Regions from separate parts of the Chryseobacterium sp. MA9 genome, predicted to be linked through region 2. Evidence: riboswitches for the same ligand, from Rfam matches in the RefSeq annotation. Region 2 holds a riboswitch; each other region holds the start of a gene.
What was found. Region 2 has a riboswitch for S-adenosylmethionine ahead of KIK00_RS17235 (TonB-dependent receptor). Riboswitches for the same ligand answer to the same signal wherever they lie in the genome.

Region 1 (4,282 bases), 150 kb from region 2:
AATCCTTTTTTGTTGAAAGCTATTTTCTTTGAATTGGCTACTGCCACTACTTTAAGATCTATTTTCTTACGTCTTTTAATCTCTTCAGAAGATTCTAGTACCTGCTCTATCAGGGTTTTTCCTACATTTCCGTGTCCGATGATCGCCAGATGAACGGTCTTTGGCTTTTTGAAAATTTCAGATTCTATGATGTTTTTTGTTTTTTCATCCTGTGAAGAAGTTACTACGATGTTGACTCTGTTTTCTCCTGCCACCTGATTCAAAAGCAATGGGAAAACATTGTTTCTTGCCAGTTCAGCAAAGACTTTATTGAAATCTTCTGCTACAAAACCGATAACAGAAACATTATTGATACTGTAAATCTGGGAAACTTTTCCTGATTTTCTTTCTGCTTCAAATTCATCAATAAGACATGCTACTGCTTTTTCTGCATCATTTTCCTGAACCAGGATAGAAATTCCGTTCTCTACGGCTTGCTGGGAAATTACTCCTACACTGATGCGCGCTAAAGTAAGCGCTTTAAAAATTCGTCCGTCAATTCCGATTTCTCCCAGGAAATCTTCTCCTTCAAATTTGATGATTGATCTGTTCTTCAAAAATTTTATTTCGTTAGCATTTTTCATTACTTCTATAAAATGTTTTTAATGATATTATTTAATTGTTGATATTCCATTAGGAAGGCATCATGCCCGTGTATAGATTGGATCTCGTGATAAGAAACATCCTTATTTTTCTCTTTTAAGTTTTCAAAACACATTCGGATTTCAGAAGCCGGAAAGAATAAGTCTGTATCTACAGAGATCATGTGCATTCGTGCCTGTATGTTCTCCAGTGCTGTTTCATCAGCATTTATATTCATCAAGAGATGATTCATCAGCCTGTAAGCTTTTAAACTAAACCTTTCGTTTAGTGCGTTACCATGATAAATCAACCAGTCTTCTGATTCCAGGCGTTGTTTTTCCTGATTATATTGGTTTTGAAATCTGTCATTGAGCGACTGTGGCGTTCTGTAACAAAGCATAGCATGAATTCTTGCTTTCTGTAATGGTTCCTCTTTATCATTCAATAAAAATTTCTGAACCAGGCATTGTGCATGAAGCCAGTCGTGTGTTCTATAATCACAAGCTATGGGAATAAATATTTCTGCGAGGTCCGGCTGCTTGGCAAGCATTTCCCAGGCAATCCCTCCTCCCAGAGAGCCTCCAATAATGGCATATAGGTTTTTGATATGTAAAGCTTCAAGTCCTTTCAGAAATATCGCAGCAATATCCGAAGGCGTGAAATCTTCATAGTCTTCAATTAAAAAATCGTTATAACCGTTTCCGGGTATGTTGAAACACAGAACTGTATATTGATCAGTATCAACAATCTGCTTTTCTCCTACCAATTGTTTCCACCAACCTTTTTCTCCGGATACATCTGAGTTTCCGGTAAGTGCATGATTGATTAAAATAATGGGTGCTGTAAACAGATCTTTCCCAAAAAGCTGATAGCTTAACGGGATATGGTATTCCTTTTGGGAATTGGTTTGATACGAAAGATTTATATAGTTTAGTTCTGTTTTCAATTCTATTATATTTTAATACAAATACAATTGAAAATGCCACAGGAAATGGCTGAAAAGAACTTCAGTAAGTTATCTGTCCAAAATACTTTGGTAGAACGTAGCACCTTCTCTGCTTGCGCAAAGGGTTGCTAAGGTTTCATAGGGTCTAATCCCTCAACCTTTCTTGATAACATTTTCAATATTTGAATGAACGAATGGTGCAAAGGTAGTTCTTTTCTTTTAATTTCAAAAAAAAATTATTTTAATATTTAAAAAAGCCCTTAAATACAAGTATTTCAAAACCATATTAATAATTGTTCAGATGAAAAAAATTGGAATTATTTTTCAAAAAAACTAACTTCGTATGGAAAAATGATGAGATATGACCGCCGAAAAAGAAAGATTACAAGATTCCAAATGGAAAAACTGGGGACCTTATGTAAGCAACCGACAGTGGGGAAATGTACGTGAAGATTACAGCTCAAACGGGAATGCCTGGGATTTTACCAATCATAATAACGCCGAAAGCTATGCTTACCGCTGGGGAGAGGAAGGCATAGCTGGAATTTCTGATGTAAAACAGTTGTTCTGTTTTGCTTTTTCATTTTGGAACAGGAAAGATAAAATGATAAAAGAACGGTTCTTCGGATTGAGCAACCCACAGGGAAATCATGGTGAAGACATCAAAGAAATATTTTATTATCTGGATAATACACCTACTCATAGCTATATGAAAATGGTGTATAAATACCCAATCAATGAGTTTCCTTATGATGAACTTCTTACTGAAAACGGAAGACGGAGTAAAAAGGAGCCGGAATATGAGATTTTCGATACCGGAATTTTTGATAACGATGAATATTTTGATATTTTCATTGAATACTGTAAAGCTGATCACAATGATATTCTGGCCAGAGTAACTGTCTGTAACCGAAGCCAGCATGATGCTCCCATTGTAGTGGCTCCTACTGCCTGGTTCAGAAACAACTGGAAATGGGGATACAATACTTATAAAGGAGAACTGAATGCTTCTCATGACGGAAGTATTAACATTGGACATGACAGTATTTCTATCAAAAAAATCTATTCCCGAAACTCAAATGCACAAAGCATATTTTGTGACAATGAAACAAATACATCCAGACTTTACGGAACTCCTAAAACGGAGAATATGTATTTCAAAGATGGCATCAATAATTTCATTATTCGTCAAGGAAACACTGTAAACCCTGAAAAAAAGGGTACAAAAGCTTCTTTTCTGATTGATGAAATTGTAGAAGCAGGAGAATCTAAAATTTTTGAATTCAGATTATGTCCTGATGAAACAGATGAACCTTTTGAAAATTTTGATACTATTTTCAATACGCGACAAGCGGAAGCTGAAGAATTTTATAACGATATTCAGAATGATACCGTCAATGAGGATGAGAGAAATGTTCAGAGACAGGCTTTTGCCGGGCTTCTCTGGAATAAGCAATTCTATCATTACAATATTGGAAAATGGCTGAAAGGTGATCCTAACTTTGAAGCTCCGAGAAATTTCAATGAATATGTACGAAATACGGAATGGAACCACCTTCACAACAAGGATATTATTTCCATGCCTGATAAATGGGAATATCCATGGTATGCTACCTGGGATCTGGCATTTCACTGTGTACCTTTTTCTATCATAGATGCAGAATTTGCCAAGGGACAGCTTTTATTGCTTACCAAAGAATGGTACATGCATCCCAACGGACAGCTTCCTGCCTATGAATGGAATATGAGTGACGTGAATCCGCCTGTACATGCATGGTCATGTTTCCGTGTTTTTAAAATTGATGAAAAAAATAACGGAAAGCCGGATTTATTATTTTTAGAAAAGGTATTCCAGAAGCTGCTGCTGAATTTTACGTGGTGGGTGAACCGAAAGGATAAAAACGGTAAAAATATTTTCGGAGGCGGTTTCCTTGGTCTCGATAATATTGGAGCTTTTGACCGGAATATAGAACTTAAAGACGGTCAGCACCTCGAACAGGCAGACGGAACAAGCTGGATGGCCATGTATGCATTGAATATGATGCGAATTGCTATGGAACTTGCCCAGTATTATCAGGTGTATGAAGATATGGCGATCAAGTTTTTTGAACATTATCTTTATATCGCTGAAGCTATGGAAAACCTGGGTGAAGGAACGAAAGGCCTGTGGAATGAAGAAGACGGTTTCTTTTATGATGTATTACAGCTTGGAAACGGAGACAGTGTTTCTTTGAGATTAAGAAGTATTGTAGGTTTGATCCCATTATTTGCTGTTGAGATAGTGGACCATCGTCTATTGGAAAAGATGCCGAATTTCAGAAGCAGAATGGAATGGATTTTAAAAAATAAACCGGAGCTTACTAAACTTGTTTCTCACTGGGACGAGGAAGGCCATGGAAGAAAACACCTGATGAGCATCCTCCGCAAAAACAGACTGACAAAGGTTCTGACCAGAATGCTTGATGAAAATGAGTTTCTAAGTTCTTACGGAATCCGTGCCATGTCTAAAGTATATGAAGAAAATCCTTTTGTTTTCTCCGTGCATGGTAATGAAAATATGGTTTATTATACTCCTGCAGAAAGTGACAGCCGAATGTTTGGCGGAAACAGCAACTGGCGCGGACCTATTTGGTTTCCTATCAATTTCCTGATTGTGGAAAGCCTTCAGCGCTTTCATTATTATTATGGAAACAGTCTTAAAGTAGAACTTCCAAC
Region 2 (4,282 bases):
TTTATAGAATGTCAGAAGGTTCTCTGCCTGGATATAAATTCTGAATTTTTTAAGCCCTATTTTCTCAAAATAATCTTCAGGAAGTGTGTATCCTAAGCTTACATTTTTAAGCCTTGCATACGTTCCGGAATACAGAAATCTTGAAGATGTTGACGTCCAGTTATTCGTTGTTGTACTCAATCCCGGAACATCTGTATTAGGGTTTTCCGGAGTCCATCTGTTCAGCATTTCCGCACTCCATGCACGTCCTCCCGCACTTCCGTTATGCATGATGGAGGTATAGTCGGTATCCAAAATCTTCCCTCCGATTTTGAATGTCAGTAATCCTGAAAAATCGAAATTCTTGTAATTGATACTTGTACTGATTCCTCCTGTCAGCTTAGGCAATGCAGAACCTTGCAACAACTTTGTTGCTTTGGAATATTCTGAAGTAGTTCCTTCCACTGAGTTTCCGCTGGCATCTGTAGAAACCGTTTTCCACAATGGTTTTCCATTGCTTGGATCTACCCCAGCCCATTCCGGAATAAAGAAATCATATACGGAACCTCCTACTGTTAATAACTTAGTTCCTACCACAAGAGAACCTCCAGGTAATTTGGTTACTTTATTGTTTAAAGTGCTCAGGTTAACATCCACATTCCATTGGAAATCATCATTCTTAACTGGCGTTGTAAATAGTGAAAATTCAAATCCTGTATTCTGAATGGTTCCGATATTGGCAGGGTAATCACTGATTCCCAATGATGGAGCAACCGGCATATTAAACAGAAGGTCCTGGCTTTTTCTTTTGAAGTATTCGATATTTCCTTTAATTCTGTTATTCAGAATGGCAAATTCCAATCCTACATTTAAATTAAGGTTGGTCTCCCACTTTACATTATTGGTAGATGTTTTTTCAAGCGTTGTTCCCGGTTCTCCACCAAGACTGATAAATCTGTACAACTCCTGATACGCATAATAAAGCGGCTGGCCGTTGGGTCTAAGTAATTTGTCATTCCCTTGGCCTCCGTAGCTGGCGCGTAATGTCAATTGATTGAAAACATTCAAACTTTTAACAAATTCCTCGTTTGAAATCTTCCACGAACCTCCTACTGACCAGAATCTTCCCCATCTGTTGTCCTTTGCAAATCTCGAAGAACTGTCTGCTCTTCCTGATGCAGATAAGAAGTAAGTATTGTTATAATCATACTCTACTTTCCCAAGGAAACTTAATAGACTTAATTTATTACTGTTCCCACTGAAACTTCCCAATAAAGAAGCAGCATCAGGTTCATAATAATAAGGCAGAGAAAACTGGCTTCTTGTTCCGGAAATAGTCTGATAGTCATATTTATAGAATTCATGCCCTGCTAAAGCATTTACATGATGTTTTCCAAATTTCTTATCATAAGTAAGAATATTACTGGTGGTGTAAGAAAGTGTTCTGGTATTTGTTTTCGTTACCGAACCTCCAATCTCCGCACCTTGTCCCAGCAATGGATTTGAATAATAATGTCCATTATAATTCACTAAATCAACAGAAAAACTTGTCTTGAATTTCAGTTCCGGTAAGAAAATAAATTCCATGAATCCTTTTCCGGAGAAATTATCTTCTTTATTTTCATTTTTGTCTAATGGCAGTGTTGCTGCGGCATTCTGATTCTGTAGTGCATTGGTAGGTCTGTACTTTCCAAAATCATAAATCGGGTTTCCGTCTGCATCCAAAATATAAGTTCCATCTTCATTTCTTTCATAATAAGGATAGAAGGAAGGAATAAATCTTGCTGCGTTGATGATGTTGCTCGCCTTAGAATCTGAAGAAGTAGGAGCTTGCTGAATACTGTTTGTATAATTTAAGTTTACCCCAACATTCAGCCATTTTTTCACTTCAGAGTTGATCTTTAATCGCGTATTGTATCTTTTATATCCTGATTCAATAGCCATCCCTTTATCATCCAGGTAACCTAATGAAAAGAAATAATTACTCTTTTCACTTCCGCCACTGATATCAAGATCTACCTGATTTCTTGAAGCAACTCTCTGCAAAATATCTCTCCAGTCATCATTCCAAAGTGCTGATGCACCAGGTAATAATTTTCCATCTGTTCCTACTGGTTTTGGATAAGCAGTTCCATATGGGTTAATTCCAAGTGTAGAAACAAGATTGTCTGTTGCCATCTGAGCAGCCTGTTGTGAAGAAACTTTTCCGGATTGATATCCGTTTCTCAATGCTTCCCAATATAACTGAAAGTATTGGTCTGTATTTACCTGTTCATAATCTTTTACGGCTCTTCCAGAAAATCCCTGGCTTATATTAAAATTAACTTTTGCTTCCCCTTTTTTACCTGATTTTGTGGTAATAATGATAATCCCATTTGCTCCTCTTGATCCATACAAAGCACTTGCTGTAGCATCTTTCAGAACACTGATAGATTCAATATCACTTGGACTGATAGAGTTCAGATTTCCGTCAAAAGGGATTCCGTCTACTACATATAAAGGATCACTGGAAGCACTTATTGAACCAATCCCTCTGATTCGGATGGTAGAAACAGCACCTGGCTGCCCTGATGCACTTGTCGTTTGAATCCCTGCAACCTGTCCTTCCAATGCTTTGGTAATATTGGTTACAGGTCTGTTATTAATCTTATCACTTGAAATTGTAGCTACAGAACCAGTATAGCTGTTTCTTTTAGCTTTTCCGTAAGCTACAACTACTACTTCATCAATCTCTTTTTCATGAAGGCTATCTTTTTTCGGCTTGGAATTCTGTGCACTTACGCTGGTCACACCCAGAAAAAATGCAGCAACCGGAGGTATCCAAGCTTTAGAAGTGAATAAATTATTGCTAATCATAATCAATTTTGTTTATCATATATTAAAATTTTTCCCTTTGCAGAAAAATTAGCAAAGGGCATCGATAAATACGATAAACCAAATGCTTATTTTTCCTAAAAAGGCTGAACGTAACACCTTGCCCCATGGGTAGGTTGTCAAGATTTCATTGGGTCAGTTCCCTCCATCTTTCTTTATAAGCCGATCGAAATATGTTTGCAAAGCTAAAAACTTTTAGTCCACAAAACAAGTAGACTTATAAATTTTTCATGATAATTTTTCAAAAATTAACATAAGTTTTTAATAAAAGCCACTACTATAAGGAGTTGTAACCATTATCATTTTAACAAACATGACAAATATCATTATTAATAATACAATTGAACGAACGTTAATCTGTGCGGAAATTTTTGATCATTTAATTAAAAAAAGTTTTTAATTTTATAGTATGAAAGTTTTAATAATAAACGGGCCCAACCTCAATCTGTTAGGCACTAGAGAACCTGAAATCTATGGGAATGTTTCTATGGAAAGCTATTTGGAAATTTTAAAATCCGAGTTTCAATCTCATGAATTAAAATATTATCAGTCGAATATTGAAGGAGAACTCATTAACAGACTTCAGGAAGATGACTTTGATGCCGTAGTGATTAATCCGGGAGCTTTCACCCATTATTCTTATGCCATTGCTGATTGTTTAAAAAACATCAGAAAACCAAAAGTAGAAGTTCACATCAGTAATATTTATAAAAGAGAGGAATTCAGGCAGAAGTCGGTAACAGCGGCTAATACTGATGCTGTTTTATCTGGCTTTGGAATGGATGGGTATAGATTGGCTATATTAAGCTTGAAGTAATTTATATTTTTTACTTTTCCTACAGATCGCAAAGATTTTCACAGATAATTATGGGTAGTAAAAGAATAATTTATGAAAATAAAGGATAAGATTTACTGTAAATGTATTGGGGTATATTCCGGACAATTAACGAAAAGAAAATCTTATATTATTGAAGAAATAAATACTGAAAATGTAAGGGTTCAGAATGATGAAGGAAGACTGAAATGGTATTCACAATTTTATTTTAGCTTATACAATCAACCGGAAATAATTTCTATTAACATAGATGATACAATAGAAAATATTGAATCTGATGCAATAGAAGTAACTATTATGTTTTCCAACAAAGCAAAATATTGGATGACTTTCACTACTCCAAAGTATTTAGATAAAATATTGAACGAAGAGCCTTACTTTTCTTCAAAACATTTTATGATCATAAAACATCTAACAGAAGAATCAATAAAATCAACAGTCCTAAAACTGGATGAACAGAACGAATTGATTGAAAGCTGTAAAAAATATGAATAAAAAAGCCTCATCATTGATGAGGCTTTTTGTATATGTTGGTTGGTAACTATTAGATAGTCTGTTCCTGCAATTGAGGTCCTGAAGCCACTAATTTCTTAC
Region 3 (4,282 bases), 630 kb from region 2:
GAGGGTGCTCTGAATCCCGTTCCTACAGCTGCTCTTACTGCATAATTTTCTACGAACTCATATCGTATGGCCAGCTTTCCATTCAAGGTATTTCCAAAATCTGAATAATTTTCAAATCTTGCAGCGGCATCTATATTCAGTTTTTTATCTAAATCATAAGATACATCGCCATATACTGCGGTGGAGTGCCTGTCTTTCTTCAATGCATTGTTTGGAGAAAACCCGATAAAGGACTGAGATCCTCCTGCTCCAAGTACTGTTGATCCTTCAGTAGCAACGTTTCCATTGATGTCATATTGGGTATAAGAAGCTTCATCACCGGCTTTAATCTGGTATTGTTCAAATCTGAATTCTCCACCAAATGCGATATTGAAACGGTTTATATTTTTGGAAACATCAAGATTAATGGCATTTTGAAGGAAGCTATGCGCTCCTGCGTAAAAACGTGTTGGTGATTTTGCCCCGAGAGAAGCATTGTTGGTATTACTCACATTATAATTGAATGTATTGCTTCCGAATGTATTGCTTAGATCCAATAGCCAATCGTTAACATTATATTTTGCACCTACAGCATAAGAAACATCATACACCTGAGACCCAAGAGCTGCCTGAAATCCGTTTGGGTAAATGGATGCAACTACATTGGATGTTTCGCTAGGCAGTCTTCTGAAACCAAATCCTTTTCCTTCTTTGATACTGAAACCTCCGAAAGAATACACTTTAAAATTATCATTAAAAGGGTATTCTGAATTGAAAAACAGCTGTCCCTGTCTGATTTGAGCATCTCCGATCTGAAAATTGAAATCATCGCGAGCCAATCCCCGCTCCTTAATCTTCGCATCATCTGCAGCTCTTGCTGCTTCCGGATCATCTGCAAATGCATAAGCAAAATTATTTCCAAAAATATCAAGATCGTGATTTTGAGTTCTTGTGGTTTTTCCTCTGTGGCTTAACTGTAATGAAAGATTGAGATATCCGTTGTTCTTTCCTAATGAAGTTCCGTAGTTGGCTCCTGCCTGATAGGTATCTCCATCATTTCTCCCAGTCAATCCATACGTAAGACTTGCTGAAGCTCCTGCATTTTTTTTAAGAATAATATTGATCACTCCCGCAATGGCATCAGAACCGTATTGTGCTGCTGCACCGTCTCTTAAGACTTCTATTCTATCAATAGCAATGACAGGAATTGTACTCAGATCTGTTCCTACAGAGCCATTTCCTACTGTATTCTGATAATTGACTAAAGAAGTAGTGTGTCTTCTTTTTCCATTCAGCAATACAAGAACCTGATCAGGTCCCATTCCTCTTAAGGTTACGGGATCAATATGTTCGGTACCATCAGAAGCTGACTGTCTCACTGCATTAAACGATGGGATAACATAATTCAGAAGATCCTGAGCAGTCATTTGTGGAGAACTCCTTTGGATTTTGTCTATATTGATAACATCTACAGGAACCGGTGTTTCCAGTTTGGTTCTTTTGACATTACGGTTTCCAACGATGATAATATCTTCGATTTGTTTTCCTTTTTCCTCATTCTCCTGAGCAGCAACCAAAATTGCTCCAAGCAATAATACAGCTGTACTTAATTTTTTCATTTTTGTTCTTGCCAATTAATAATAACAGTCTGACGGATCTTTCCGCAGATATACAAGACTTCAAGAAATGGAATTCATATAAGAATATTGACTTCACTTATCTCCCCCCTCAGGGTTGGAATTAGCACCTTTACACTTCTCGAATCGTGCAGGTTGCTAAGGTTTCTTTGGGCCAAATCCCTCCACCTTTCTTGATAAATCTACTGCAAAAGTAGACTATTTTTTTAAATATACAAAAAAGGCAAATCTGCTATACTGCAAATCTGCCTTTTCGTTTACTTTACAATCATCTTTTGAATTGCAGTTCCTGTTTCCGATTTCAGCTGCACCAGATAAGTTCCTGCCGGATAAGTGATCTTCATTTCATAGGTACCGTTTTCTTTATTCAGTTTAAATGAATCCAGCCTTTTGCCAGTCATATCAAAAATCAAAATTTCTCCGTTTTTTGCTTTGTTAAAAATTAATTTAGCAATTCTGTTTTGAACCGGATTATCTGCAATCTGAAGAGATAGTTTATTTACTGTCTTTATATCTGCTGTTGACAGCGCACCTGCATAATTTCCGAAGATTCTGAATTCTCCCGGCTGTAAAGTTATCGGGGCCGTGGTAGAAACTACATTCGAAATAGTGTCATCCATCAGATTCTGCCATTGCCCTGTGTAAGGAAAGAAAGGAACAACGTTTTGTACAGATGTAGCGTAATTGGCCAATACTACCACATTTTTTATTCCGGTTGTAATAGCCGGATCATAAAGATAAATTCTTGTGATCAATCCATCCGGATCATTAGTCAGATTATTGGATTCTATACTGTACGTTTTAGTTTTAAAAATCTGATGGGTATTTCTGATTGTGATTATTTTAGCCCATATATCATATACTGCTTTTCTGTTTACGTTGGAATCATATCCCAAGGTAAATGCAACAGGTTTTTCATCGGTTCTGCACCCATTATTGATGGTGCCGTCAGCACATCTGTTGATACTGAACTCATAGCCTAATTCACCGAACTGCCAGATCATTTTCGGACCAGGAATGGTAAAGAAGGTCGCTCCGAAGGTTTTCATTCTTTCAAGAGCTGTATTAAGGTTTTTAACATCATAACTTCCGTTAGCAGCACCGTAGGCAAGGTTTTTAAACATCAGTCTTTCTTCATCATGGCTTTCTCCGTACCCTACAGCACGCATATTGGTAAAACCATGAAGACTATGGTTCATTCTGTCGTAATTACTGTTGTCTTTATATCCCATGGTATTCTGGTTATAGGGATCAGTTTGTTTATTCCAAAGCATTACTCCTTTTCCTTCTGCTACTCTGTAGTTTGCCCATTGCTGTTCTTCTGCATCCGTTCCCAGATGTTCAAAGATCATATAAGAATTCGGATCAATGGCCCATTGTCTGTCTGCATAATGCTTCATGATGTCCACTCTGTCCTGTTGGTAGGCATTGGTGCATGCTTCGTCATTTTCGGAACAGCTTTGGGTAAATCCTTTTGTTAAATCCCAACGGAATCCGTCTATTCGATATTCTGTCAGCCACTGCTGAAGACATCTTTCAACGTAATATTGAGTTGAAAGACTTGTATGATTAAAATCGTTAAACACATTGTATGAGTGTTTCGGAACCTGATTGAAATAAGGATTGTTTGCTGCAACATTTCCATAACCGTCACCATCTGGATCTATATTCCAAAGTCTTACTAAAGGAGAGCGCCCTGTAGCGTGATTAAATGCTACATCCAGAATCACTGCAATTCCGTTCTGGTGGCAGATATCTACAAATTCTTTGAATTTTTCAGGGGTTCCGTACGCTTTGTCTAATGCATAATGAAACGAAGTATTGTATCCCCATGAAAGATTCCCGTCAAATTCCATGATAGGAAGCAATTCTATAGCATTGATTTTTAGATTCTTTAAATAAGAAATTTTATTGATCAGGGACTGCCAGTTCTTTTCCTGTGTGAAATCTCTTAATAATAACTCATATACAACGAGATCTTCTTTCGCTGGTCTCTGAAAATTGGTAACCTGCCAATTATATGCCGCCTGCCCTGTTTTAAACGTTGAAACTTCAAACCCTTGTCCAGCTGGGAATACAGGTAAGTTCGGATATGTGGAGGCAGAAATCCACGGATCATCATAAGAAGATAAGATCTGTGGCGAATAAGGATCTGCCACCTTTCTCAGATCATTTGTTCTGTACTGGAAAGTATAGAGTTGCTGAGGAGTCAGGCCAATCAATTCTATCCAGTACAGATCAGGATTTGTGGTATCTTTTTTCATTAAATAGGTATCATTCACCACCCAGTTATTGAAACTTCCGATGACATGAACAAAACTTTTTCCCGGAGCATATAAAGCAAGTCCAACCTTGGTTTGATCTGTAGGATGATAATTAATTCCTTGTTTTATCCAGTTGGGTATTGCTTCAGAAATTACATTTCTGGGAACCTGTAAAATGAATGTCGCAGTTTTAGAATTAGCTCCTTCTGTAGCAATAAGTTCCATACTGGCATCCTGAGTAACTGTATAACTGTAAGAATAGGATTGTGATGGAGTTGTTGTAGAGTTAACCACAGTTCCGTTTGCTTTTAACTGAAATGTTGCGTTGGTATTTGTTGTTGCAGTAATAATGATAGAGTTTCCTGCCGGAACAGAAGTCAGGCTATTGGATAATGGATTGGT

Region 1: it holds a riboswitch for S-adenosylmethionine, as region 2 does, so the genes downstream of both, KIK00_RS17990 (alpha/beta fold hydrolase) here and KIK00_RS17235 (TonB-dependent receptor) in region 2, are expected to answer to the same signal.
Region 3: it holds a riboswitch for S-adenosylmethionine, as region 2 does, so the genes downstream of both, KIK00_RS14315 (TonB-dependent siderophore receptor) here and KIK00_RS17235 (TonB-dependent receptor) in region 2, are expected to answer to the same signal.

What each region holds. Positions count from the first base shown of each region.
Region 1 is NZ_CP075170.1:3,935,384-3,939,665, reverse strand. It holds gene KIK00_RS17995 (ACT domain-containing protein) at 1-623, opposite strand, end outside; gene KIK00_RS17990 (alpha/beta fold hydrolase) at 629-1,567, opposite strand; SAM riboswitch class I at 1,634-1,740, opposite strand; gene KIK00_RS17985 (glucosidase) at 1,929-4,282, shown strand, end outside.
Region 2 is NZ_CP075170.1:3,781,824-3,786,105, reverse strand. It holds gene KIK00_RS17235 (TonB-dependent receptor) at 1-2,835, opposite strand, end outside; SAM riboswitch class I at 2,919-3,017, opposite strand; gene KIK00_RS17230 (type II 3-dehydroquinate dehydratase) at 3,263-3,670, shown strand; gene KIK00_RS17225 (hypothetical protein) at 3,743-4,183, shown strand; gene pckA (phosphoenolpyruvate carboxykinase (ATP)) at 4,233-4,282, opposite strand, start outside.
Region 3 is NZ_CP075170.1:3,155,023-3,159,304, forward strand. It holds gene KIK00_RS14315 (TonB-dependent siderophore receptor) at 1-1,598, opposite strand, end outside; SAM riboswitch class I at 1,693-1,799, opposite strand; gene KIK00_RS14320 (alpha-amylase family glycosyl hydrolase) at 1,874-4,282, opposite strand, start outside.